3 regions of the Paenibacillus sp. FSL H8-0261 genome follow, and region 3 is predicted to be linked to each of the others. Evidence: riboswitches for the same ligand, from Rfam matches in the RefSeq annotation. Region 3 holds a riboswitch; each other region holds the start of a gene.

Region 1 (9,919 bases), 2.5 Mb from region 3:
GAGCGCTATATTTATAGATACCAGGGTTCAGTTCGATTTTTTCGTCGAAAGGAATATCTTTGTAGCTATCAATATTAGTTCCTGTAGATATCATGCCCTTAGGTGTAATTTCAGGCACCACTTCTTTGCCATTAATCCGTAACGTAGTTTGGTTAACGCTTTTGAAGTGAGGAGATTTGGATGATGATTCAACAATCAAATTTTCGCCTTCAGTATAGTACGTGAATTCAATGTCTAATCCATCGACATCAAGTGAAGTGAACTGTTTTTCTTCTTTAGGTTTGTTTATTGTGATCCAATTCTTACTGGTATCACGTTTCTCAATGACAGCATCCTTTAATATAAGTTTCATTGGAACATCGGACCAGTTGTTATACCATTCCGGAGATTCAAATTGAAATAAATGCTGGTAGCTTTCGGAATGATCTCCTTTCAAATTCCAACCCCCAGTGATTGTTTTATCACCTATAACCAACTGAGCGGTATTATAGTGGACAATTCCTTTTTTAAGCGAATCATTTTCATCTATTAGAATTTGGATATCCAAAGGGGTAACCACTAGCTGATCTAAGGTTATACCGGTCTTTTCTTGAAATTCAGGACTGTTATACAGTTTCTTAGTGTAAATCGCCTCACTTGCTTTTTGTCCATCTGCTTTAAAATCGAACTTCCATGTACCTGAAATACGTTTCGCTTCTTCAATGTAACTAAAATGAAGACTAGCTTCCTTCCAATCTGATTCAGTTATATTGAAAACCTGTTCAATAAATAAATCCGATCCTTCGTTAGGCATGATGGTTGGAATTGCCTCATTCTCTTGACCTGCAGTACTAACTACCAAATGTGGATTACCCCGTCCTAAGTCAGATGGTGATGCAGCGACTTTGTAACGGATAATGGTTTGATTGGAAACATGTCGAACGGATTCGATTTGAATGCTTGGATATTGCTTAACTCCAGTATCGATTGTATCCCCTGCTTGATGATTAGATTGTAAGGGAATATTCTGATTACGGTAAAAAATGAGATTCCGTGCTTCAAACTTGTAGTCCTTTTTATCATCCTTTAATGTATCAGGTGTCTCATATACTCCAATGAGTTTCTGGCTTTCAGGATCGTATTCTAAATAACCGTATACCTTTGCCTTGGCACCGGATTCACTAGTCATGGTGTTTTCCTCTGTAGCAAATCCAGTATATTGGGATAGATCAGATTTAGTATCAAGTGATAACAGCATTTTCATTTTTTCTCCGTCAGTTACAACACCGTTCAAATTCATTGTTACTCCTGAACTGGAAGCTTGAAGATTATACTGTTGACCGATGCCGTTATTTAATGCATTGCTCACACTTCGCCCACCAATTTTATCCCAATTAATCGTCATACTAGCGAATACAGGAATGGCGACAAGTAAGAGGCAAGAGAAGACGATGCTGATAGGAACAACCTTTTTATTAGGCCTAGGAGTATTCTGGGAGGCATTCAGATTTCTTTGACGTTTATATGCTTCTTGTTCAATGGTAGTCCACATCAAATCATAATCCGGTCGGGGAATATGTCTATCTTTTTCAATATACAGATTCATTACTACTCAGCTCCTTTAGTTGAGTTCCACCCATTCTATTTAGTATTTTAAGTCCCTTGTTCAGTCTGGATTTTACAGTTCCTTCGGGTATGCTCATAACTTTAGAGATCTCGGGTACAGTCAATTCGTTTATAAAACGAAGGACTACTACCATTCTGATTTTGTCGGGAAGCTGACTGTATAACCCTTGTAATTCTTTTTTAGTTTCCTGTCGATCCAACCGTTTTTCTACAGGGTTTGATTCCTCAGACCTGGATAGTAAATAATTACGTACTTCTTTCATCCACCCCGTCTTACGCCTTTTAATCACACTGTGGCACTCATTCGAAGCAATTCGTAAAATCCAAGATTTCAAGTTTCTTACCTTAGACTTATCCGCTAAGATAACCTTTACAAATACCTCTTGGCAAATATCCTCTGCATCTGCCTGATTTTTCATTAAGTAGTAACAAAAATAATATACTTGTTCTTTATAGAGCTCGAAAATTTCTCGGTCACACATTTTGCTGCACCCCCTGTCTTTGCTGTTCTCATTAATAAGACTTATAAGCGTATGTAATCGTTCATTTTTCATTTTGAGTGAAGTATTTCTTCTGAGCATCATAGCGAATTTGAATGGAAGATAAGTCGTTTACAGGTAATTATAACCATGATAAAATTAGCGGTGGGACATGCGTCCGTAAGCTAATTAAAACTAATTGAATGTCCGCGTTAAAGGTAAAATCATCGAAAGATGATGACACAAAGCCATGGGTCTAAAGCCTTTCTACAGAAGGAAATGATCGCCAGGCCGCCATAGGGATGTCTTATGAAGCATAAAGGATAGCTCTAAGAATATGTAGTCTATTTTGAGCTCTTTTATTATTTCGATCTATACGGCGTTACATTATCGCAAGGGGCTGAAAGGGGAAGTACATGAAAAGTTTTTTCAAAACAATAGGCACTAGTTTGGCAGTAGGTGCTTTATTGCTGTCCGGAACGATCGGATGGATGTCTAATCCTGAAGTCGTGTCTGCAGCTACCACAACAGCAGTAACCGCGGATCAAATGATTAGCAAAGTAACGGCGGCCTCTAAAGCAATAAAGAATTTTCACTTAGATGTGATCAAAAAACAGGATATTCAGAGCGGTGGGGTACGTATCAGCAACACTAACACACTGAAGCTGGATATTAATCGACTGCCGAATTTTGCTGCAGCTGGCACCGTTGATAGTAGTCTTTTAGAAACATCGTACAGTCTATATGCCAATGACAAGGAGTTTTACTATCTTGTAGACGGAAGTGAACTGATCGATGAATCTGAAGATGAAGGTTACGACGATGACGGCGAGCCAATCGATCCCGATGCACAGTATTGGATTGCACTGGAGAAGATGGAGTGGGATTCTTTTTACTCCAAAGGTCAATACGATCCTGTTTCCATGCTTGATTCGGTTAAAAATTATAAAAAATCTATGAAAGTCAGCACTGCTGGCGCACAGACTGTCCTGCAGTTCACGGTAACTGATCCGACAGCAGCTAAGGGAATAATCAAACTCTATGACCAGGAGAACCTCTGGGATGGAGAGACTGTTCAACCTAAAAGCGTAACTTGGAAATTATTCGTCAATACTAAGACCTGGCAAACGGAAAAGCTGACAGTCGATCTGAGTTATGTACTGACAAGTGACGGAGAAAAAGATACATACAACACGAAAATCGAAGCTAAATATTCCAAGAATAACAAAGGTACAACCATTGTAAAACCGGCCGAACTAGAATAATAAGGTCGATTTCATATTGAGCAAAAAGCGCTGTTCTACAGAACAGCGCTTTTTGCTGTATTCTCTATTTTAATAACGTTTCTATTCCTTCTTTAAGATTGTTGTCGTATGTTTCAACATTCGATTCATGAGATTTCGCCGCTCTGTTTTTATGTCGGTGGCGCTTCTCTTTAATGCGTCGCGGATGGGGATGATCTCTGTAATTTTCCTGCCGCTTTTTATTCTTCGATCTACACAAGTCGGGATGTAACCTACGTTAGTTATACTCGTGTTTCCTTTTTCATCCTTCTTTATTTTAAGCGTAAGTATGATACCGCTTTGTGTATAAGGAATATTCATTAATTTAGTAGAAACAAAATTCCCCAATGAGTAAATAACGAATTGTTTTTTTCCCCGAAGCGCTAACGGTTGAAGAACATGTGGGTGAGACCCCAGTATGATGTCGGCGCCATTTTTAAAGAAGAGATTGACCAGCTCTTTTTGCCTCTTGTTTGGAGTGTAACGATATTCGCTTCCGAAATGCAGATAAAGCAAGACTAGATCGACTTTCTTTTTTAAATCTCGAATCTCCCGAATGATCTTGGGCGTAGATATCCGATTAACCAGCCATGGCTTACTCACTGGTACAGGAATTCGGTTAGTTCCTGCTGTGTAGGAGAGGATGCCAATCGTAATTCCTTTGACGTTTTTAATAAGCGTTCTCTTGGATTCTTCTAATGATTTAGCTGTTCCCGTGTGGTCGATTCCATTACGGTCCAGAACTCGTAACGTCCGAACCAGACCCGGGGCACCATAATCCATGCAATGATTGTTGGCCGTTACTAATACGTCGAATCCGGCTTCCTTAAGTGCAGGGGCCAGTTCGTCTGGACATTTGAATATCGGACCGCCTGATCGTGGGCTTTTCCGGCATTCGGGGCCACTTCCAGCAAAGGTGGTTTCGAGATTGCCAATCGTCAAATCAGCCTGTTTCAGATAAGGAGCTACTTTTGCAAACAGGGGGCTGAACGAATAGGTTCCATCAGGCTGTTTAGCATCCGAAATAATATAACGTTTGACCATTAGATCTCCCACAGCAGCTATTTGTATTTCAGTCATGGATATCCACCTTTTTATTATTTTCATTAGGATATGGCATAAAGTTGTTATGGGTTATTCTTTCTTTAAGGCGAAGTGCAAACATTTGTGTGGCTTTTTATTTAAAATGTGACCCAACGCATAATCACTTTATTTAGATCGTCTAAATTAAAGGTATTCATTTTTTTCAAACTTTCATAATTTGATTCAAATCCTCTTTTTTGTTTGGCAGCCATAATAAAATATGGTTGTTGATAAACATTATCAATCAAACATTGGAGGTTATAGAAATGAGTACACAATTCAAGAAAATCGCCGAGGATATTTACTGGATAGGCAAAATTGATAACCGTCATGTTCCTTTTCATCGCCTGATTCTAGAAAAAGGAACTACCTATAATTCCTACTTATTAAAAACAGGTAAGCCGACTGTCATTGATACCGTAGATATGGAATTCGGACGTGAATATGCCGAGTGCCTGGGTGAAATGATTGATCTTCTAGATATTCATTACATTGTCATTAACCATACAGAGCCTGATCACTCTGGTGGACTGGCAGCTCTCGCTGCCAAGGCTGCAAACGCCACGATCGTATGCACCGAGATTGCTGTTCCAGAATTGCAGGAAATGTACAAGCTTCATAGCCGGAACTTCCTGGTGGTGAAAGATGGAGACAAGCTGGATATTGGTGGGAAAACGCTGCTGTTTAAAGAAACACCGTATCTCCATACCGCAGAAACGATGATCACCTATTGTATCGAAGATCAAATCTTATTTCCTTGTGATATTTTCAGCACGCATGTTGCGGTGGAGAATCTATTCAGCGATGAAGCCGGGTTTGATATTACGGAAGATTTCCAGGGCTATTACGCAGCAATTATTCATCCTCACAGAAGATATGTAAGAACACTGTTAGAGGCTGTTAAGGATCTTGAGATCCGGATGATCGCTCCTTCCCATGGGTTTGTGATTCGGAAGGACATACGTAAATATATCGGGATGTACGCCACGTTGAGCCGTGAAACGACGCAAGGAAAAAAGGCAACGATCGTATATACCACCATCAAGAACAGTACTAAGAAGATGGCCAAAATCTTACAGGATTGCTTGCAGGAAAATAATATAGAGACAGAGGTCTGGGATGCAGATAAAAGTAGTGCCACCGATATTCTGAACAGTATAACGTCAGCTGACGCGGTCTTTATTGGCAGCTCCACTAAATACGCGGACATGATTGGGAACCTGGAGAACATTCTGAAAGAATTGCACAATATGAATCTGGAAGGTAAACTTGCTGCAGCCTTTGGCTCCTACGGCTGGAGTGGTGAAGCCATTGAAGTCATTCAGGATTATCTGAATGGAACAAATATGACGGTGCAAAGCACATCTGAGGTTATTAAATCCACGGGGATGACACATGTAGAGTTCCCTGTACGAATCAGATTTTCCCCGAAAGAGCCTGAGAAAGTTCAAAAAATTAAAAACGCGGCTGAATTTGTTTCGGATTTGCTGCTGAGTTCATTTTAGGGAGGAGGAACATAGGATGACAAAACATTACGTTATAGTTGGCGGCGGAGTAGCCGCCGTCCATGCCGCCAAAGCCATCCGTGATCAAGACGCAGAATCGGAAATTTCGATCCTCGGGGAGGAAAGTCAACTGCCCTATAACCGGATTAAGCTGACCAAAGGGCTGTTTACCGACCTGCACAGTGAGAAGGTGCTGATTAAAAAGGAAAAATGGTACCGCGATAATCGTATATCCGTAAAAACCTCGACCCGAATCAGTTCTGTCCACCCGGACCGGCAAATTGTTGTGACAGAAGATGGGCAGCGTGTATCTTATCATAAGCTCCTATTGTGCATGGGAGCGAAGAATCGTACACTCTCCCTTGAGGGCTTCGGCCTGAACAATGTGCATACCCTCCGGGATATGAACGACGCGGATCGATTGAAAGATAACCTGCAGGCTGGCAGTCATGTAGCTGTAATCGGTGGGGGAGTGCAGGGAATCGAAACCGCTTGGGCGCTGTATGAAGCCGGGTATCAGGTGACAGTGATCGAAGCTTCTCACCGGTTGATGGGCAGACAGCTTGATGAGAAATCCTCACAGCTCCTTAAAGAGAACCTTGAACAAGCAGGTGTGAAGGTTATTCTTCAAGCAGATGTGGCGTCTATTACAGGATCAGAGTTTGTTACCGGAATTACGCTGGATGACCAATCTCATTTTTCCTGTGACCATGTAGTCTACTCCATTGGTATTGTACCAAATACGGAACTGCTAAATGGCTCGAGTATTCAAGTCCGGCAGGGCATTATCGTAAATGAACAAATGCAAACAAATGATCCGCATGTGTACGCTGCCGGAGATGTTGCTGAAATTAACGGGCATGTGGAAGGACTGTGGGGCGGAGCGATGGAGCAGGGCCGGATTGCCGGTAGTAATATGGTCGCCAATCTGACTGCGTATCGTAGAGCTGTTCCGGTTACATTGTTTAACGCTTTTGGAGTCTCTTTATTTTCGATAGGCAACGTTGATGAGCGGTATTGCTATACGGTGGTGAACGGAGAAGAAAATGGGGCGTATACGCGTATCTTTGTGAAAGATAACACAATAATCGGTGCGATATCCTGGCAAGGTGCAGCTGCTTCTCTGGCGTATAAAACCGCTGTGGAGCAAGGCATCCCCCTTACGGGGATTGATGTTAACGGGAGTAGCATCGTGGAAATTATGGCTGAAGTACAATCCAGATTGAACTAAACTACTAACTTTATAGGAGATGACAATGATGAAAAAATATATCTGTCTACCATGTGGCTATATCTATGATCCGGCAGTAGGCGATCCTGATGAGGATGTTGTTGCAGGCACTGCATTTGAAGACTTGCCTGAAGATTGGGTTTGTCCTGTATGTGGTGAAGATACAAGCCATTTTGCGCCGGTTGAAGAGAAAAAAACTTCTGCATCTTAAAGGGAAGTAAGGTTTATAAAAAAAATGAACAACAGGGGGGACAGTTATGAAGGAGTATTCTTGCCAATACGCTGCTGAACCTTGTACCCGCAAGGTGCCGATTTTTGCTGCGTTAAGCGATGACGATCTCTCCCGGATCAGTGCCATGATCAAACATCGAAAGTTCACCAAAGGTCAAGCGTTAATTCTGGAAGGAGCACCGTCGGATACGCTGTACATTATTCAGCGAGGCCATGTTAAATTATCCAAAATTACTCCCGAGGGCAAGGAACAAATTTTGCACATCTTGACGAACGGGGATTTTTTCGGGGAACTGAGCATTTTTAACAGCGATGAGCTGAGCAACTTCAGTGCTTATGCTCTAAAAGATACTAACATTTGCATGCTGACTCGAACAGATATGGAGCAGCTGATGACGGAAAATCCGGATATTTCGCTCAGGCTACTGAAGAGTGTGACCAAAAGACTAGCCCATACAGAAAATTTGGCGCAGAGCTTGGCGACCAAAGATCCAGAAATACGAATTGCTTATATGATCATGGAACTCGGTGACAAATATGGCAAACAACGTGGTGCTCATATTCATATTGACCTTCCGTTGTCTCGTGAAGAACTGGCCAGTTATGTTGGGGTCACCCGCGAAACCATCAGCAGAAAATTCTCAAGGTTTGAAGATTCAGGCCTTATTGAACTAATTGGAAACAAGCAAATGCTCATTATAGATCCAGCGGGTTTGGAAAGTTATATGGGGTATTAAAATAGTAATTAAAAATCTAAAATGATAAAGCGGCATTTCTACCATAGATTACGGTAGAGATGCTGCTTTTTTTAGGGGCTCGCTTGAATTCCAGCTCGACTATTACTGGATATACCCTAAAGAAAACACAAGCTTACTCATAGAAAATCCATATTGCAAGCGCTTTATTGCAGGTAGAATGAGGTTAGATTCAATCACTATTCGAGGAAATGGAGGAAAGCTGATGCCACATATTGAGATTAGGATGTACGAAGGCCGAACGAGTGAGCAGAAGGAGGAGATCGTTACTGTATTCACGCGGGAGTTATCCCGAATTATTGAACGGGAGGAACAGTTTATTACCGTCGAATTTCAAGAAATTCCCTTAGATGAGAATGCTCCAGCGAACCTGCTGAAAAAAGGACCTATAGGAAACGGTTATGAAGGCTAAGTTAACCGGGATTGACCTTATTAACTACAAAGCCGACACTAGAAGGTCCCTGCTATCAAACATGTGGAAATTCAGAGCGCTTTATGTGATCGCGATCCCCGGGATTTTGTACTTTATCATTTTCAAGTACTTGCCGTTGGCCGGGTCAGTGATTGCGTTTCAGAACTACAACATTTTTAAAGGCTTTACAGGCAGTGAATGGGTGGGGCTTGAGCACTTTAAGACCATGTTTCAATACCAAGATTTTGGAAGAATCTTAAGCAATACGATCCTGCTAGGCTTGTATGATCTCTTATTTGCCTTTCCGGCTCCGATATTGCTTGCGCTCCTGTTAAATGAACTACGGCTTGTGTTTTATAAACGTTTTTTGCAAACAGTGGTTTATATGCCCCATTTCTTATCCTGGGTAATTGTGAGCGGCATCGCCTTGGGCATCCTCTCCCCTGGAACGGGGATTGTGAATCAAGTTTTACAAACCTTCGGCTTTGAACCGATTTATTTTCTTGGTGAAAATTCATACATCCGCACGATTTTGATCAGTTCCGGTATTTGGCGAGATTCCGGGTACGGTACGATTATTTATCTGGCCGCGTTGGCAGGAATAAACCCAGATCTTTATGAGGCTGCTGAAGTAGACGGAGCCGGACGCTGGAAACAAACCTTAGCCATTACGCTGCCGTCTCTGATACCGACAATTATGATTTTGTTCCTTCTCCATATCGGGAGATTTCTTGATCTTGGCTTCGAGCGGGTATGGGTATTCCTGAACGCGCTTAATACTGGGAACGGGGAGATTCTGGACACTTATATCTATAAGGCGGGGCTGCTGTCTCAGCAATACAGTTATACAACAGCAGTGGGGCTATTCAAGTCGGTAGTTGGACTCATTCTGGTGCTCATCGGCAACATTTTGAGCAAAAAAACAACCGGTGAATCGCTGTATTAATCGCTCTTTATGGAGGTAGGGATGATGAGAGTACGCTATACTCGCGGCCAGAATCTATTTAATGTGTTCAATCTATTGTTTCTAACCGCTCTCGCTTTGGCTATGTTTCTGCCGTTTCTGAATGTGATTGCCCAGTCCTTTAGCAGCTCTGAAGCAATTATTAATGGCAGGGTAGGCTTGCTGCCAAAGGACTTTACGGCGATCAATTATCAGTACGTTTTCAGCGATCATTCCATTTGGCGGGCGTTCGGTGTCTCCGTCTATATTACGGTGCTGGGCACCGCTATCAATCTGATTGCGACAGCGTCTCTCGCTTATCCGGTGTCACGGCCGGAATTCGTAGGACGCAAATATATTGTCATGATGGTATTGTTCACTATGGTATTCAG
Region 2 (9,919 bases), 1.4 Mb from region 3:
AAACTGCTCTTTAATTCCGGTATGCTTCACATCCAGGCGATCAAAACGCTTTATCCAGTAGTCTAATGCAGCATCCGTTGGTACTCGGAAGGATGTCTTGGCGATCTCATTGGTTCCGTGAACACCTTTAGGAATGTTAGGGAAGTCAAAGAACGTCATATCCGTTCCGGCACTGCCCTTATCATCTGCAAAAAACAAGTGATACGTTTGGATATCGTCTTGATTGACGGTTTTCTTCACTAGACGCATTCCCAATACGTAAGTAAAAAACTCGTAGTTTTTCTCTGCGCTGCTTGTGATGGCTGTTACGTGGTGAATCCCTTTTAAATTTCTCATGATTATACACTCCTAAAGTTTAGTTTGATTTTGTAATATAATTCCCTAGATCAAGAAAGATTAATTGAATTATCTTAATGTTAAGATATCCACCAAAAAAAAATATCTTTCCAACATTCGATTACATGTATCTCACAAATTATCTTTACATTAATTATCTTTAACTTAAGATAAATTTAACACACTCCTTTGTTGTTGTCAACAAAACACTATAAAAGATAACAGCCTTGTTCAGTATGTAAATAGATATCCTGAACAAGGCTGTTTTGTTTTGGTGCTTACTCGATCACAAATTTACCAACCGTCTCATTCATCATTTCCGCAATATTCGCCTGGTGCTCAGAAGAAGCAGCCACATCTTCAAACGCTTGTAATGTATCTGAAATGTGATTTCGAATGCCACTTACATTGTCCGCAGACTGTTGAGATACTGCGGCAACATTCGTCATCGCTTGATCTACCTCTGCCATTGATAGCTTCAGTCCGTGCATTGAAGATACCATTTCACCTGTGATCTCATGAAACATATCGGCATCATTTTTATATTGCATACTTACTTGCTCGAAACTCTCATAATCACTTATCACCGTCGAATCGATAAAATCCAGCAGCGCTTGTGATTGAAAGGACACATTCTCAAAAGCATCTTCCACTAGCAGTGTCATTTTCTGAATCTTCCCCACCGACTCCTCCGACTGTAGAGCAAGTTTGCGTACTTCATTAGCAACTACAGCGAATCCTCTTCCCTCATCCCCAGCTCTTGCTGCTTCAATGGAAGCATTCAAGGACAATAGATTCGTTTGGGCTGCAATCTCTGAAATGTACCCAGCTATCTCTCTTACTTCATTAACAACTTTCCCTGCCTCGATCGCGTGCATAATGGAATTCTGTTTCTCAGCATACAAACTTGTCGCATATTGAATCGATGCTACAGCCTTTTCCTTCGCGGAAGCTGCCTGTACCAGAATTTCTTCGGAGGTATTTAGTGCGACTCCCGCCTTATCACTTAGCAGATCTGCATTGGAGATAATCTCTTGTACTGTTGCATTTACTTCTTCTGTTGTAGCACTTAAAGATTCACTTCCAGAAGCAACCTCTTGCGAGGAATTATAAATTTGATCCATTGTAGCATTTACTTCCTCAACTGTTGCAGATAATTCTTCGCTAAGTGCACCTAACTCTTGTGCTGAAGAAGAAGCACTAGTTACGATGGTTTGTACTTGCTCTGCCGAATGATTAAGCGACTTCACGATTCGACCAAATTCATCTTCAGCATCAAACTTAGCTCTTTGAGTCAGATCTCCTCGACCAAACGCCTCTGAAAAGTTCAGGATAATGGTTACTGCTCGTGAGAAATATCTTCTCAAGGACAAATATGAACCGATTGAAATCAGGATAACGAGAAAAGCAACAATGATATTGACCGTAAGTCCTTTTTGAAATAGCTTCTTATTCTGAACATCTGCATATTGGGCACTTCCTAAGTTCATTTCAACTAATTTTCCAAGGTCTTCATTTCGTTTCATATTTAACGCTTCAAGATCAGAGATGATATCTTCAGCAGGATCATATGTAGGGGTATTTAGCATCTGTTCAAGCATTGGAAGCTGAATTTGCCTATACTGTTTCGTTAATGATAAAACTTCAGCATAAATCTCCTTTTCGTTTGGGAGGGAACGTGTTTCTTCATACTTATTCAAGATTTCATTGTTTTCAGCTTGAAGCTCAACAACTTTCTGATAACTCTCTTGAAGTTCGCTTGGATCATGACTAGCGATCATCTTATTCGTTAAGGTTACTATTTCATGATTATTAGATTCGAATTTCCCAAGTGCATAAACTGACGTAAGATCGTTCTTATACATACTTCTAGAGTTCGCATACATATTGCTGAAATACACACTACCAACGATCGCAATGATCAGAGCACCCAACAATAATATTGAATTTGTAACAGTAATTTTGCCTACGATAGTCCAATTTCTCATTTTCCTCATGCTTTGCACTCCCTATGTACTTTTAATTAAGCTTTCATATTCTGCTACTGGCATTGGTTTCGCGAAATAATAACCTTGAGCGATTTCACAATCTATTTGTTTCAAAAAATCAATTTGCGCCTCTGTCTCAACTCCCTCTGCCACAACTTTCATATTTAAATCCCTAGCTAGCTTGACCATACTGGCAATTACTATCTTCCCTGTCTCATCATTTGACTTACTCATCAGAAAAGCCCTGTCTAACTTAATGACATCAGCAGGGAAATATTGCAATACATTTAAGGAACTATAACCTGTCCCAAAATCATCGATAGCTATGGAAAATCCTTTACGTTTCAACTCCAACAAAATATCTCTAACAAACTCTAAATTTTGGAATACAATAGACTCGGTTAGCTCTAACTCTATCAATCTAGCAGGTACCTGGTATCTGTTAATAATATTCGTCAAATGGAGCAGGAAATCATTATGGTATAGGGTTATAAGCGATATATTCACTGAAATCGGAAGTGGCTGGATTCCTTCCTGGATCCATTTACTCAACATGATACATACTGATTTAAACACCATTAAATCTAATTTCACGATAAAGCGATTCCTCTCAAATATAGGGATAAATACTGCAGGAGATATAAGTCCCTTCTGAGGATCATTCCATCGAATCAATGCCTCAGCGCCATGAAAACTGTTCACTCGCAGATCCATTTTCGGTTGTAAATATACTTTAAATTCACCATTTGTCATGGCAGCATCCATCTTTCTTACGATGTCTTGCTCTTCGTGTATCTGCAATAGCAATTGTTCGTCAAAGAAAGTGCATGAGCTCTTGTATCCACCTTTAATGGACTTACAAGCGATTCCTGCTCGGTCAATACATGTGAGGATATCGCTCTGACGATCATCTATACAGTAAATTCCACAATTAATCACTAGCCTAAAACCTTCTTCATTTCCAAACGTATAGTCGCTCATTTGTTCAGTAAGTACTTGTATACGGATGAATAATTCCGCCTTATTGTCATACGAAGTGAAAAGAATAAAACGATCACCCCCTAAGCGTCCAATGACATCCTCGTCTAATGTGTTTGCTGTTAAGCTATTAGCCACTTGAATCAAAATGCTATTTCCTTCATGAAAACCGACAATTTCATTTATGTATTTAAATTGTTCAATATCAAATTGCAACACAGCAAACTTTGTATTCGGTTTCTCTTTAAGTAAATACTGAGCATCTATAACAAATTTATTCGTTCTAGAAAGATGTGTTAACTCATCCTCAAAGGCAATTCTCTCCATCTGTTTCCTAATTTTGCTCTTATTTAATAGAATGTTAACAAATATGATCAATAATAAGACAAACATGATTACACATAATAGAAAAGTCGCCTGACTCATTTGAGACGCTTTGGCCATGATCACATCTTTCGGTATCACGGAGAGAATATACCAGTCCTCAACCCCCTGGATGCCAGAATAACCAACCATTTTGCTATCTCCGTTAATCCAAAATATTCCTACTCCAGATTTTTTCGCGGTTATGTTCTCTTTAAAGTTTTGCAGTTGTTTCTTATTTCTAGAATCAATACTTATACTTTCGAATATGTTATCAATGGACTTATCCTCTTCGAGATTCTTCGATTTGATAATGACTTGTCCCTTTTGATCAATGATTTGAGAATAACCATGACCTTTAAAGAAGGAAACTGCAAGAGCATCATAAAGATCCTGTGTATATTTGCTGGCAGATAAAGCACCCTTCACTTCACCTTTAAACTTAAGTGGACTATTGATCGTGATAATTTCTTTATTGGAGATCTTATCTAAGAATGGATCAGAAATACTGCTAATACCCTGCAGAGCCTTTTGGAACCCTACTTCATCTGATACATCAAACATTGTCCCATCTGATGCGTAAGCTTTACCATCTGGGCTGTTGATGCTAATTCGAATAAAATTATATTTTTTATCAAAGTGATGCAGATATTTTTTGGTCTTATCCCAATCCATATAATTTATTTCCGAAATAGAATCAGCAATTCCATCTAATGAATCTAATCCACCCTGTATCATATTTCCAATCGATCTACTCGCATGTATCGTAGCTTCTGATGTAGCAGCAACCGCTTCTTGCTCATAAGAGTTAGCAGTCCATTTTATGAAATAGTAAGAGCACCCCCAAAATATCAACGTTGCCATTATGACGAGGCCTATCATTCTCCATACTCTCAGTGGTTGTGTTTGATCCATGTACTATCATCCTTTTTCCGATTTATTACGTTTTTATTAGAAAACGAATTAAAAAAAGCCGCTATCAGAATGATAACGGCTGCATATGCATCAAAAAATAAGATCAAGAAACTCCAACTGCATGCAACCGGCTGTCATATCTATATGTAGATTTAGACCCTATGGCTTTGTGTCCCTACTTTTCAATAGGTTTACCAATATTCTGTTTTCACTATTATTAGTCATAAATACTCTATTAATAATAGGTTGCTTCCAAAAGACCTATTTCCATAGTGAATTTTAATTTTTCCATGGGAAAATTTTCACAAATATCATTGTTAACTTTAATATAATATTTATTAATGTAAAGCAACAATTCTGCGAACAATTATAAAATTAGATACAAAAGCCCAATGTAACATTTATATATGTCACATTGGGACTTACTTCTCAACACGAATTATGTTTGTCTTACAAACGCATAACGAAGAACAGCTTCTTCTAAAATATCAATCCCCATAATGATATCATCCAAGTCTGTATATTCATTAGGATGATGACTAAGTCCATCTACAGAAGGAACAAAGATAAGCCCTACTGGACAGAGTTTGTTCATGTTCATGGCATCATGCCCTGCACCACTGATCATCCGTTGACTCGATATCCCCTTCTCTTCACAAATGGATTCTAGAACATGAGTGATCTCATCCGATAATAGGACAGGTTCCTCGGAGATGATTTCCGTACTCGCAATTTCAAGTTGTCTGCTCTCTTGTACTGAGGCTATCGTCTGATACAAATGGTCTAACACACGTTGCCTGGATGCCACGGAAGTAGATCTGATATCAATTTTAATTTCAACCTCTCCCGGAACCACGTTCATGGCTCCATTTAAGATTTCTATCACCCCGAGCGTCGCAACCGTTCCAAATTCTTGTTCGAGTTTGGCTGCTTTTTCAAGCTCTAACGCTATTTCAGAAGCACCCAGAAAAGCATCTCTTCTCATATTCATAGGTGTCGTTCCAGAGTGAGATGCTTTCCCTGATATTTGAATATGAAGCCTCACGGGTGCAGCAATTCCAGTCACAATTCCAATTCTTTTATTATTGTTTATTAAGACAGGACCTTGCTCAATATGTAATTCAAAAAACGCTTTTAATTCTTCATTCTCTCTACTCGCCTGATCAATACTGTTATAATCCAGTGCACATAGCGAAAATGCCTTTTCCATGGTAATACCGTCTTTGTCCTTCAAAGATCTATATTTCTCCTTCTGAAATAACCCTGACATTATTTTGCTGCCTACTGTTGAAATACCAAAACGCGAGGATTCTTCACAGGCAAATGAGATAATTTCGATCGGATGATCCGTTTCAATCCCTTTTTCGTTTAGACGTTTGATCACTTCCAAAGCAGCCGTTACACCTACTACCCCATCGTACTTCCCACCTTGATATACCGTATCCAAGTGAGAGCCCATTACAACGGGTGGGAGCCCTTCTATCTTCCCATTCCTTCTAGCAATCACATTCCCGCAATGATCCATCCGGATATCTAAATTTTCAGCCTTACACATCCGCATAAAAGCACTCGTACATGTCTGCTCTTCATTTGTATAGGCAATTCTAGTGATGCCCTTCTCACCCGAGTTATATTGATTAATATTATCAAATAAAGCCTGATATCTTCTCTTTCTATCCATGACAGTATCTCCAATCCTGGGTATTCATGATTATGGTTTCATCAAAATTCGTGAATGATATACAATAGAGGTATTGCTAGTCTTTAAAAATTACTTACTTGATGAGGTGTAATGGATAGCTATGAAGAAGACTATTATTTTTAAAGAAAATGATCAATTTACAATTAAAGCTGATTTTTATGAAACAAACCGTCCCCAAGCCCCTGCTATTGTGTACATTCACGGAGGCGGTCTACTTTGGGGTGATCGAGAAGATCTATCCGAGGAAATGATACAACTTTACACTAATAATGGCTTTGCGCTATTTTCGATTGACTATAGATTAGCCCCTAGGTCCACCCTATCTGACATCCTTGAAGATGTCCAAGATAGCCTTCTTTGGTTAGAAAAGGAAGGACCAAAACAATTCTCCATTGACCCCTCGAGGATCGCTGTAGTGGGAAGCTCAGCAGGTGGTTTCCTTGCACTAAGCACAGGAATGTTTACCCATAAGCCACGTGCGATTGTCTCCTTCTATGGATATGGCGATATTAGCGCTCCATGGGCACTCGAACCAAGTAAATTCTATTGTGAAAAGGATATCGTCTCCATGGAGATTGCAAAAGGTACAGTGTCCGATCAAATCATTACGAGCGCAAGCGTTGACGAGCGTTTTCTTCTCTATTTATATGCAAGACAATCCGGTCGTTGGATCGAAGAAGTGACGGGCTTGAATCCTTCTCTACATAAGGAAGAAATCCTCAAATTCTGTCCTATTCATCATGTAACTAAGGAATTCCCCCCTACATTGTTACTGCACGGAACGAACGATGTAGATGTGCCGTATGAACAATCGGTATTCATGAGAGCTGCGCTAGTGAAAGAAGGAGTACCAGCAAAGCTTATTACTATTCCAAACGGAGAGCATGTATTTGAAAAAGATTTCGATAACCCTGTTGTGCAAAAAGCTCTTCATCAGGTGATTGATTTCCTTCAGCTTCATCTTGCTGAGTAGATCTGTAGAAGAACAGGAAAATCCGGCACTAAAATAGTGCCGGAAAATATAGGAGACCGCATGAATTATTTCTTGTTTAATTCGTGGAAATGCGTCCATAAATGATCGCAATCTTCTCTAGCTTCCACTTTAATCATATTAACAACACTCTCATCATGACCCACAAAATATTCGCGAAGGTGAATGTCAGAGAAGCCATGCTCTTTCGCATCATCTCTTGTGCTGCAATAATGAACTTCTTTAACACCTGACCAAATAATAGCGCCCATACACATTGGACAAGGTTCACAGGTGGCATAAATTACACAATCCGATAAGTCCATCGTGTCTAGCTTTTTGCAAGCTTCTCGGATAGCTACCATTTCCGCATGTGCGGAAGGATCCGTGTCTCTCATCATTGTATTGCTAACCGCTGCAATCACCTCATCGCCTCGGACAATCGTTGCACCAAACGGGCCTCCAAATTTCTTGTTCATACCCTCGATCGTTGCATCTACGGCCAATTTCATGTAATCCATTTCAAAATTCCTCCTCTAGTTTAATTGGGATGATTTTAGTGTTTTGCTAAAGATGGTGTATAGAACAAAAGAAACAATTAAGCCACTAAAGAAAGCAAAATCATTCATCCTAACTAGGAAGGGGATACCCTTAAGAAATGCACCTGACATAGGAAGGATGAAGCTGACTGCTAGAACAGCCATCGCAACAGGATTGTAACCATTCTTATATTCACCATTGCTGCCTGCTGGGACATAGATATTATCAAGATTTAATACTCTTTTCCGATGAATAAAGAAGCTTGAAAGCATAATGCCCGCAATTGGACCAAAGATGGACCCAATAAAGCTATAGAAGTAGAATAAGGTCGTTGTACTTTCTACAAGCTTCCATGGCAAAATCAAAGTTCCAACAACGGCTGTTAAGACACCTGCAGTCTTTACAGTGAATTTTTTCGGGAAAAGAGATGACATTTGCAAGCCAGCTGGCAATAGGTTTGCAAACACTACGAAGGCGATTGCTCCTACGTTTAGCGCTAGAATCAATACAACAACAGCGAAAGTGTTTTCAATTTTATCAATGGCATGAACGATATTGAAAATCGGTTCACCAAACGCAATTTCTGTACCCGCGATTAAGGCCACACAAGTGATAGCAAAAAGAATATAAGACAAGATAAACCCTACTGGCAATCCAATCATAGCCGCTTTTGGTGATTTCGCACGATGTGTGAAGTCCGACATATTCACAACAGGACCCGCCCAGTTAGATACCAATGCACTCACGCAAGCAATAAAGACTAATGGACTTGAGCTTGGGTTCGCTGGTACATACTCTAAAATCGGACCAAACCCTCCAGCAATCTTGATCGCCCAAACAGCAGCACCAATAATAAACACATACACTACTGGGGAAGACCAGTTACCGAACTTACCTAATGTTTTCATTCCACCTAAGAACAACAGAACCGTTGCTGTCCAAAGAATCGCATAGGAGATCATTGTCGGGAATGCTAACCCGAATAGTGTGAAGCCACCGCCTAAATCCATATAATTCGGAATAAATCTAGCAAATATAACATTTAATGATTCTGCACCAACAACGGTAGTGGTTCCAAAGAATACTAATCCGGCAACAAGTCCTCGTATCAATGCCGGTATAATTGCTCCTTTTACCCCAAATGAATCACGCAGCAACATCGCGAATGGCAGCCCATATTTGGAGGCAGAATATCCGTTTAAAGCATAAAATGCGGAGACAATAATGGCCGAAAGCATAACGGCAAAGAGCACCTGTGTTGTATCCAATCCTAAGACGAAGAAGCCTGCAACTGTCATATACGACATAATATTATGAACAGCACCCATCCAAAGGGTTATATAGTTGGACATTCCCCAGTCTCTTTGCTCAGGCTTCTTGGGCAATAACTCCTCACCGTAACCGTATGATTTGTACCTATCATAATTTTGTTCCAACTTTGCTTGATCCATATCTACACTTCCCCTCGCTTAAATTACTTCACGATATGAGTGCCTGCTTGTTCATTCATCGCATCCTTCAAGCTTTCCGGATTCGTAATAATAACTCGCGTTCCGCTTTTCTCTAAGAAGCTTAAACTCGCCTCGATTTTAGGCAGCATACTTCCTGCTGGGAAGTGATTTTCTAGCACATATTGTTTAGTCTCATCAACCGTCATTTTGGAAAGCTCTTTTTGATTCGGCTTACCATAGTTGATGCATACTCTAGACACTCCCGTTGTAATAATTAAGGTCTCCGCATGAATTTGTTCTGCTAAAAGACTCGTTGCAAAATCCTTATCGATGACTGCATCAACACCTTTGTACGTGTTATCATCAGACTTCACGACTGCGATACCTCCACCGCCTGCAGCGACAACGACAAAGCCCCCGTTGATTAATGACTTAATCGCGTCTTTCTCCACAATATCTATAGGTCTTGGGGATGGAACTACTCTACGGTATCCTCTGCCAGAGTCTTCTACAAAGCTCCATTCCGGATGTTCTTTTTTCATTTCTTCCGCTTGCTCTTTGGAAAAGAAGGATCCTACTGGTTTCGTTGGATTCTTGAAATTAGGGTCTTCTGAGCTTACTTCGACTTGTGTAATCACCGTAGCCACATTCTTGTGGATCCCTCTAACTGCAAATT
Region 3 (9,919 bases):
AGAGAAATTGCTTTTGCCGCCGCAATGGCTTGCTCCAGATCTCCAGTGAATAGGTGATCTCCATTCGCAAAATGTAGTTTGGTTCCTCCCCATGTAGCATGGTCAGATCCGTTGCCATTTCCGCCGTCTGTAACGACTAATTTCAGCTCTTTAGCTCCGTTAATATCCAATTCGATAAACTTCTGCGGATCTCTGGAGCCCATAACCCCACTATCGAATTTCTTCTCTCCATCGACAAACACTTCAAAGCTCACCGAACCGACCGTACCATACATTTGTCGATCTACACCCACATAGGAAGTGAAGTAGTCCGCGTTTTTATCGCTTAGAACGTATACAATCGTCGAGTTAGAGTGTGCTCCAATCCCTCTCTCGTAGGACACTACTTGATTGCTCTCATCGGTTAATCTCAGCGTATTGGCACTAATAGATTTATCCTTCAAAGGTGCGGTATAGCTGTTCTGAGTAGAATTCCAGTCGTAATCCGTTAGATACGTAAAGTCTGTCATATCGACCACGGCAATCGTTCTAGTCTTTGTCGTCATATTCCCATCACTATCGGTTACAGTGTACGTGATCGGATACTTTCCAGCTCTGTTAAATTTAACTTGATCTTCACCCGTAACCCTTACTTGTGCCGTCAAGTCACCATCTTCTGAATCTGTTGCCGAATAGTCTGCACCTACTGCTATCGCTTGGCCCACTTTGGTAGATACTGATTTAGCTATGGTAAGCTCCGGGGTACTGTTCAGAATTATAAACTTCGCATCAGCGAAATCACCGTGATCTGATGCATTTCCGTTGCCTGCATTGTCTAATACCAATTTCAATTCACTTACACCCTTCACAGGGATTCGAGCTAGTTTGGCTTCCGTGCCAAATTTCATCAGTCCGCTGTTATACACTTCTACCCCATCGGCGAAAATTTTGAAGATCACACTAGAGTTGTTTTGCTCCGGGATATTTCTATCAACCCCTACAAACGTTTCAAAATATTCATAGTTTGCGCCCGCTAGATTATATACAATCTCAGAGTTAGCATGCGTTCCTAAGCCCTTAGCGAACTCTTTGGTTACGCCATTTACAAGTAGTTTAATCGGATTGTTAGAACTTGCCTTATCCTTACGAACAACATTATAATCCGTTCTTGCCGACTGCCAAGCTGTATCACTCAAGTATTTACTAGCGCTATACACAACGATTGTTCTGGTCTGCACAGCTGTATTCCCATCCCGGTCTGTAACTGACAGTTCGACGTTGTAAGTGCCTGTTTTACTTGAAGTAAAACCATTCGGACTTACTTCAACGGCTCCAATCAAGTTACCATCTTCCTTATCAAGGACTGTAACATCGGTCAAAACATCAAATTCACTGTTCAGCTTAATAAACGTTGTCTCTTCAGGCACTGTGATAGTAGGCTTGCTTGAAGTATTCGTAAACTTCGCATCCGCCCATACCGTATGATCTGAAGCATTGCCGTCTGTAGCATCTGTGGTAACCAGCTTCACTTCGCGCGCGCCTGTCACAGGTATTTTCACAAATTCATGCTCTGTCCCTGCCCGGAAAACATCGCTCCCGAATTTCTTCTTTCCATCTACATATACTTCAAAGGTTGCAGAGGATGGCTTTCCTTTCATCGCTTGATCGATCCCGATGTAGCTTTCAAAGAAGTCATAACCTTTACTCTCAATATCATAAATAACTTCAGAGTTCGCATGTACACCGATTCCCTTGGTATAGGTCGCAGCTAACCCTTGTCGAACAAGGGTGATGATTCCACCAGAAACGGCTTTGTCTTTCTTTAATTCACCCCAACCAACAACGACTGACTTGGCATTAAGATCCGAAAGATAAGTATAGTCACTCGTTACCGTAACCAGTGTAGTTTTGGTTTCTGTAACCCCTTCATTCTTCACTTCATATACCACTTCGTAGTCGCCTTTTTGCGTTACATCAACGGTATTTGCTTTCAGGGTGACATTAGCAGTAATATCGTTTCCTTGGTAGTTAGTCGCTTTTACATAGTTCATCGGATCAAAGGCTTGATTAAGCTTTAACGTGATTTGATCTTCAACAGATAACGCTGGCTTGAAGGCTTTAACCTGTACCGGCTTCAGTGGGCTCAGCTTCTTATCATAACCAACAATCTTGTACGTATAATTGATGCTGCTATCTACATTCGTGTCCACGAACTGGTCAGTCCCTGTAAACCCTACTAACTTATCGTCTCTATACACTTCATATCCTAAGAAATCTTTTTTAAGATCCTTATCCATACTGAAGCTTAAGGTGTTTGATTTAGCAGTAGCGTTAGGCGTGATATTAACCTTTATCGCAACATTCTTATCTGCTATTCCTGTTCCCTCATAATGAACCACTGAATTGTTTAAATACCAGAGCTTTTTCGGTGCTGGGTATTTAGCTAACTTCTCTTTCGTTTCAGGATTCACAGTGAAGCCATGTCTGGTAAAATAGCTACTTAAGTCTAACCCCAGCACTTCAGAGGAGAACTCCACCAAATACTGCTGCTTGGAATTGTCGCCGTTCGGAAGGGAGACCTTCCGCTCGCGGTACAGCTTGGTCAGTTCTGTCCAGTAACCCGGATGCGCCAATTCTAACTGCCAATAGGCACCGAGCTGTGCAAATAAGCCCTGCTGATTCATAACCACTTTATTTTCTTCGATTACATATTTATAAATATCACTTTCAAAAGGAATACGAGTATCCATCGAGTCCGCATAGACTGACATCAGCATAGACACCATATTATTCGTTACTTCACCATATTCTCGTTCACCCATCGCCAAGCGATGCCCTATTTCATGATTCAATCCCCAGCCTGGATAGACTTTGTTAAAATCACCTAACATCGTCCCTACGGTCCCAATTTGTATCCCGGTATGATCTCCCGCTGCATACATCGCACCATAAGGCTGCATCAATCGGATGTTCTCACGAATTAGCTTCGCATCATGAATCACACTACTGCCATCCAAGCCATAGAAGTCAAAGATCGTCTTCATCCAAGTATCATAGCCGGTGACGGTACCCAGCGGGTCATTTCCTTGCGTAATAAACTTGTTATAAGCTTCTGTCGCAGTTCCTGTGAAAATAACATGATCGCTGACCATTTCCACCACATCGATGAGCTCGCGATCTTGAACATTTGGATGCGCTGCCTTATCTTCATCTAATTTTTGTTTATAGGTGGTTAAGAAGGCTTTAAATTGTTCAGGATCTGTAGTCCTGGTCATCATAGGGATCTTGGTAAGCCCCTCGAACCGGATCATAGGTGCTTTACCTTGTTCCTCTGCTGTATATGGATTGACGATATACACTGTACCGCCTTTAGTCACTTCATGTGCATAATAACTATTCGTAGCAAATTCAGGAACGGTTATAATATTCTTACCTGGACGCAATTGCACACCTCTAGCCCAAACATTCCAAGCGGCCTCTTGTTGAGAAAAGACTAAAAAAGGTAGTTTATCGCTCGAAGCTGCGTCCACATAAACGTTGATCGTATCTCCAGGCATTGCAACGAGACCTGTAGGCTGGTTGTTCGTACCGAAACCAATTCTCAGGTTTTCCTGCGCATGCTTTTTCATATCTCCACGTTGTTCCGCCTCAATGATGGTGCCTTCAGTTTGAACTTCACCATTCACTAGCTTCTTAGCTAAATCCAAAGAATCTTTCAGGATTGGATAGAGCGGATGTACTTTTGCCGCTTCTTCTAATTCATTGATTGCTTCGACGCTATTATAAGCAGGAACAACCGCACTCATCGTGCCATCTGTGAAAATACCATTTACAGCTTCGCTTACTTTATCCTCTGTATAAAATCTAAATTCAGCCGCAAAAGGTCTGTTGATATTGGCTTTTGTGAACTTGAATTTCAATCTTTTAAACTTCGTAGGTTCGAATTTAAACTCCAGAAAATCATTCGTACTAGTCGCGGTTCCGCTAGATACGAGCTGGAAGGTTTCTCCCTTACTTGTTTCTGATGCATAAATTTCAAAAGCCTCTGGGAAGCCTTTGCGGTTATCTCTAGCCAGGAAAGCCACTCTATCTAGTATTTTCGCTTGCGCTAACTCAAACACAACTTCATTCGTGAAGCTGTCATCATTGTTTTTGTTCGTTTCCCAGTGTGTATTCGGCTGGTCATCGAGCATGTATTCCGGTTTCGTACCTGGATAGCTCCCACCGTTCACCGTTACTTTTGATACATTAGAGTTAGGCATTCTATAAGCTTCGCTATAGGCATTTTCATATGCTGTACCATAGCCTTTTAGCTTCGAAACCTTAGCCGCTGTTGCCTCTATTTGATGATTCTCCAGAAGTACTTTTGCATTCTCTATATCTGCTTGAAACTGCGCGTACAGTGGATGTGTCTGCACTTCTTGTTCTAAAGTCGTTAATTTCTCCACCGTATTAAATGCTGCGCTAACTTGACTCAAGGTATCATCTGTAAATAAATTTTTCATTTTAGCGGATACGGTATCTTCTTTGTAAAAAGAAAACTCAGCTGCACTCGCCCAATCTTGGTTAGCTTTTTTGAAGACAAATTTAAGTCTCTTGAAGGCTGTGGGTGCAAACTCAATCTCTACTACGTCACCTGCTCCGCCTTTATATTCTCCAGAGGATACTAGCGTATAATCGCCTGCATCCGTAGTTGAACCATAAATATCAAATTCCTGAGCAAACCCCTTCCCCTTTGCACTGGATTGTCTTGCAGCATATACGATTCTATTTAATTCAGTGGACTCATTGAAAACAAAGACAACCTCATTCGTAAACGTTGAACTATTCGGTTTACCCGTTTCCCAATGCGTACTCATATCGCCATCCATAGCCTTAGCTATAGGTGAACCTGAGTAGTTACCACCGTTATTGGTAATGGATTTAATATTCGCAGGATTCATTCTAAAAACATCATTATAAGCGCCTAGGATAGCCTTGCCGTACAGATCAAACGGAATAACTGACGCATTGCTTAATAGGTCAGCCTTGCTTTGTACTACAGTGTTTACTACACTTACCTTGCTTACATCACTTGCTAAAGCATAACCTGCCTCACTCGAAAAACTAGCTAACATGGCTGCTGATGTAGCGATCGCAATCATTTTTTTCATCTTTTCTACCCCCCAGATGTAATATGAATCTCTTCCGTGCCTAAAAATAGGCACAAAAAAAACTACCCCAAAAGAGTAGCTTGATTGCGTATAAAGTCGCATAAAAACTAAGACTTAATTTTTATTAAACTTTAACAAAAAGCGTAATACACTCTTTGGCAGCTGGCTGACAATAGTTATGATAACCTTAGTCCCTATAGCTTTGCGTCCCTACATTTCCATAGGTTTGCCTATGAAGTTTCGAATACATTACAAAGAGTAACATAACGCTACATCTGATCGCATGATTAATTGGTATGAAATCCGAATAGGTAATTGCAATTACTTTTTATATCGTGATAGATATTCTTTATCGAGTATCCCGAAAGAGAGAGGAAACTTTAGGACTGGAGGTCTACTTAACTCCCCGCACCAAACAAACGCCGGAACCAATTCCACACATCGCCCGTGATGGGAATTAACCCGAAGCCATGCTCGCCAACTGCGATTAGACCATATGCCCATTGGCCAATAGCTACTGCTCCCCCAGCAATCCGTCCTATGGCTACCGCCCCAAATGCCGTATCACCTATGGCGACAGCTCCCAACGCTTTTTCGGCTATCGCGATCGCTCCTACAGCCACTCCTGCAATGGCAATCGCCCCAGCTGCGAAGCCAAGCCAGCTAATTGCTATCGCTCCAAGGGCTAACCACATTCCTAGTGATATTGCACCCACGGATAGAACCCCTACGCTTATCGCACCTATGGAAATCAAGCCTACAGCTACATCTCCAATAGCAATTAATCCAACAGCTGTCTTCACTTGTGGCTTGCTTCCGTGACCATACCCCTGACCTGAGTATCGACCCAAATTGCTGCGAATACTTACCACCGGAAATGATGGAGACGGCCATTGATAATCAATTTCTCGTCCACCTAACCCTCTAGAATCCGCCCAGTGTGTGATGTACTTATGCCATTTCATATCCATCCCGTCCCCCTTCTCAATTACCTTAATTATACAACCCCGGGGGTTGGCTGTACTCAGACTCTGACCTGAAATTCATCTCATCCTCTAGACGGAGTTATACTCATTAGGATCACTGTTTGGGAATAGGATCAGGCTTTCCAAATAAATATCCCTGAAACAACTGATAGCCACTCTGCTTAAGCCATTCAAAGTCCTCTCTAAACTCCACACCTTCTGCTAAAGGAATGGATTGGATTTCTAAAGCTTTTTCTAAAAATTGTTTAGCTATTTTCTGTTTGTTCAGATCGCTGGACACACCCTGAACATATTTCATATCCAGCTTCATGTAATGGGGTTTAAGCTCCAACAACATCTCGATCGTGCTGAAGCCCTCGCCAACATCATCTAAAGCGTATTCAAATCCCCGATCCTTGTAATATGTCAAAATAGCTTTCAAATGAGCGAGATCATCCACTTTCTCCGTCTCAACAACTTCAAAGACAAAAAGAGAGGGATCGACGCCTAATTGATTGGCCAGTTCAACGGTTGATCTTAAGCAGAACTCTGGCGCGTAGATCGACGTTGGGATAAAATTAATAAACGTTTTTTTATTTAAGGGTGCAGCATATTTTACAGCAGTCATTCTACATAACCGGTCTAAAGCATATAAACGCCCACGATTCCGTGCCGCCGCAAAAATCTCATTAGGATAGATAAGGGACCCATCTTCTTTTTTAAATCTGGATAGGAGCTCGTATGCAAAAATCTCTTCCCGTACGTTCACAATCGGTTGGAAGTGACAAGTAACTAAGCCCTTAGTTATAACCTCATCAATCCACTCCATATCAAGTACAGTGGGTAATTCGGATAGAGGTCTCCATGTTTGGTCATCTATACGGAATTCAAACTGCTCCGACTCCATATGGTCATTACAGAAATCTAGAAAATCCCGCACCCCAGCCTCCTTGATCGTAATCACATTTTCTTCTACCTTATGTATCGTATTACTTCTACTCAAGTGATGAATAACCTCAGGTAAAATCCTTAGATTAAGCTCACCATGAGCCTTGATTTCAAAATTCAACTCTCTTACTACACAATGATTACATGCCACATTCATAACCCCTTTAATAATCAATTCTCTGAAAAAGATCCCGGAACTGCTCTTCTCAATCGAAATCCGTATACTCTAGTAAATACGTCGGGTCTAACACGGTGATCTGCTGATGTTGAATATCAATAATCTTTTGCTCTTGCAGATCTTTAAGCACAAGGGTAGCCGTCTCCCTTAACGTTCCGATCATATCCGCGAACTGCTGATGGGTCAATCGAAGATCAATCCTCTGTTTGCCTTGCTCCTCTACTCCGAATCTTTGGTATAGTCTTCTTAGTGTAAATATCGCACGCGCTCTCGCATCATGAAATTTCATTTCATGTAATAACCGATTCGATAAAAATAAACGGTCCATTTGCAGCAGCATCAATTGCTCCTTAATCAACGGGTAATCGGCAAGCATCTGCTCAAAAGGCTCACGTTTAATCTCAAATAATACTGTATCATTCATAGCCACCGCAGACAGCACTCTTATATTGGAGGGATGGATCACTTCCAGATCGCCAAAGAAATCGCCTTTTCCAAAAAGATCTACGGTATGCTCTTTCCCTTTCGTGGTAGCGTACACCCTTATAATCCCCGAATAGATAATGTAGGCATGATCCCCCGGATCTGATTCTGCAAACACCAGGGTCCCCTTAGAATATGCCTTATAAGTGAATAATCCTGAGACCGCCTCGGTCTTCTCCGAGGGTAAACCCTGAAAAAAGCGAGTGCCAGTCCAAAAAGAAGCTTCCATCTCATTATTCCTTTCTAACACATTCCATAGTTTTGTATGCCAACATACTGATAATAAATCATCATCCTGTTATATTCTATCGTAACGTTGTCACATAGGCTCGATGCCAATACGAATTAAAAAGGAGATCCATTGATGAGATATAATTTTGACGGAAAAGGGCTTACCGAAACGCCAGAAGTCGTGTTTGAGAGCAATCCTCTACTAGAACTGAGCATGTACAACAACCATCTTAAAGAAATCCCTGACCAGCTCTTCCCTCATGACGAATTAGAGGTACTTAATTATGCGGGTAATGAAATCGAACAGTTATCCGAGAACATCGGTCGCTTAGTTCACCTAAGAATGTTGGATTTAGGCCATAATCGACTAAAGGTGTTGCCGGAAAGCATAGGAGGACTACGGGGGTTGGATTCTTTTCTATACCTAAGTAATAATCAGTTCGAACAGCTGCCGGAGCAGCTTTGTAATCTCCAGAAACTCAAGTATCTGAACGTAACAGATAATCATCTCAAGCAATTGCCTACCCGTATAGGCGAAATGAGCAGTCTAATTGAATTGCGGCTTTATTATAATCAGCTAGAACGTCTACCTGATTCGATCACACAAATAAAAGGGTTAAGAGAGATTCATCTTTACGGTAATCAACTGGTCGTATTGCCAGAGCATTTGGGTGCTTTAGAAGAACTGCGGATACTCGATATGAGTGATAATCGAATCACTGAACTGCCCTCATCCATCGGTAAACTAAGCAAGTTAAGAAGACTTAACCTTCGAAAAAATAAACTGAATAAGCTGCCTGAGGAAATAGGTCAATTAAGCAGCCTTGTTGAGCTTGATTTAAGAGATAATAACCTGCAAGAAATCCCGAATTCCCTTTTACAGCTTGAACGATTAGAGAAACTGGATCTCAGATGGAATCACAGCTTGAAGGGAACAGATATTTTAGAGCAATTAGAGCAAAGAGGATGTATCGTTTATAAATAACAAAAAAGCCCCCGGTTAAAGAAGCTTTTCATTCAAATCTATGCTATGCGTGACGCGGTTTCTCCCCTGTTCTTTAGAGGCATAGAGCGCTTGATCAGCTTTTTGCAGAAGGGTGGTTTCTGAATCAGCTGGAATAAATGTAGCTATACCAATACTCACCGTAATCCGGCCCATTTCCCAAGTTGAATACGCGATAGATTGCCGTAAATTCTCAGCTATAGTCTTTGACTCCGAGATGTCTGTATTAGGTAAAAGAAGTATGAATTCCTCACCGCCATATCTAACCGCCATATCCTCTTTACGAGATTGCAGTTTCAAGATACTCGCCATTTTCTCCAGTACATAGTCACCTGTCTGATGCCCATAGGTGTCGTTCACTTTTTTAAAATGATCAATATCTATAATACACAGCGAAAATGCTGCTTGAACTTGGCCATACCCTACAATCTGCTCTTCCAGCTTCTCTTGAAGAAACCTTCTATTCTTCAGCCCAGTCAGCTTATCTGTATTAGATAATTCTACTAAAACGGCATTCATCTCCAGCAGCTCGGCTTGTTTCTGTTCAATTTCTAAATGAATTCGCTTGAGCTCGGCAAGCGCCTGATCCTTTTCCCAGTAAGCTACTTCTATTTGCTTCTTGGCTGACCGAAGCTCCAGCTCATAGTCAATGCGTTTTCCCATCTGTACCAGGATACAATCAATGACCTCTACACCTTCACACTCAAGGCGTCTGCCATTTAACAAGTAAGGGACGGCTTGTCCCTTGCTGTCCTTCAAATTGATAAATAGCTCTTCTACGTGTCCATTCAGATTGATAAAAGGATAGAAGTATGAATGAAAAATAAGCTTGTTTGCCGTAGACATGATAGATTCAAAATGCTTATGCACCAAATCAACCTGCTTATACCCCATACGGTCCAAGAACGTCTGATTTACATCCTTGATTATTCCTTCATGAGTAATAGAAACATAGCCACAAGGCGCATATCTTAATCGG

The links. A riboswitch is a leader RNA that binds a small molecule or an ion and turns the genes downstream of it on or off. The one in region 3 is predicted to bind cyclic di-GMP.
Region 1: linked by a shared signal. The riboswitch ahead of MHI27_RS10215 (DUF6612 family protein) and the one ahead of MHI27_RS29955 (NPCBM/NEW2 domain-containing protein) in region 3 are both predicted to bind cyclic di-GMP.
Region 2: linked by a shared signal. The riboswitch ahead of MHI27_RS05350 (EAL domain-containing protein) and the one ahead of MHI27_RS29955 (NPCBM/NEW2 domain-containing protein) in region 3 are both predicted to bind cyclic di-GMP.

The regions. Positions count from the first base shown of each region.
Region 1 is NZ_CP150297.1:2,375,098-2,385,016, forward strand. It holds gene MHI27_RS10205 (DUF4179 domain-containing protein) at 1-1,585, opposite strand, end outside; gene MHI27_RS10210 (RNA polymerase sigma factor) at 1,569-2,087, opposite strand; cyclic di-GMP riboswitch class I at 2,292-2,383, shown strand; gene MHI27_RS10215 (DUF6612 family protein) at 2,501-3,349, shown strand; gene MHI27_RS10220 (CapA family protein) at 3,431-4,447, opposite strand; gene MHI27_RS10225 (FprA family A-type flavoprotein) at 4,717-5,955, shown strand; gene MHI27_RS10230 (NAD(P)/FAD-dependent oxidoreductase) at 5,972-7,186, shown strand; gene rd (rubredoxin) at 7,215-7,397, shown strand; gene MHI27_RS10240 (Crp/Fnr family transcriptional regulator) at 7,444-8,154, shown strand; gene MHI27_RS10245 (4-oxalocrotonate tautomerase family protein) at 8,378-8,584, shown strand; gene MHI27_RS10250 (ABC transporter permease) at 8,574-9,530, shown strand; gene MHI27_RS10255 (carbohydrate ABC transporter permease) at 9,552-9,919, shown strand, end outside.
Region 2 is NZ_CP150297.1:1,231,845-1,241,763, reverse strand. It holds gene MHI27_RS05360 (ring-cleaving dioxygenase) at 1-336, opposite strand, end outside; gene MHI27_RS05355 (methyl-accepting chemotaxis protein) at 615-2,333, opposite strand; gene MHI27_RS05350 (EAL domain-containing protein) at 2,346-4,580, opposite strand; cyclic di-GMP riboswitch class I at 4,700-4,786, opposite strand; gene MHI27_RS05345 (Zn-dependent hydrolase) at 5,020-6,261, opposite strand; gene MHI27_RS05340 (alpha/beta hydrolase) at 6,383-7,255, shown strand; gene MHI27_RS05335 (nucleoside deaminase) at 7,321-7,773, opposite strand; gene MHI27_RS05330 (cytosine permease) at 7,789-9,243, opposite strand; gene arcC (carbamate kinase) at 9,267-9,919, opposite strand, start outside.
Region 3 is NZ_CP150297.1:6,723,928-6,733,846, forward strand. It holds gene MHI27_RS29955 (NPCBM/NEW2 domain-containing protein) at 1-5,132, opposite strand, end outside; cyclic di-GMP riboswitch class I at 5,287-5,373, opposite strand; gene MHI27_RS29960 (hypothetical protein) at 5,531-6,103, opposite strand; gene MHI27_RS29965 (EAL domain-containing protein) at 6,213-7,202, opposite strand; gene MHI27_RS29970 (Crp/Fnr family transcriptional regulator) at 7,252-7,935, opposite strand; gene MHI27_RS29975 (leucine-rich repeat domain-containing protein) at 8,071-8,922, shown strand; gene MHI27_RS29980 (sensor domain-containing diguanylate cyclase) at 8,938-9,919, opposite strand, start outside.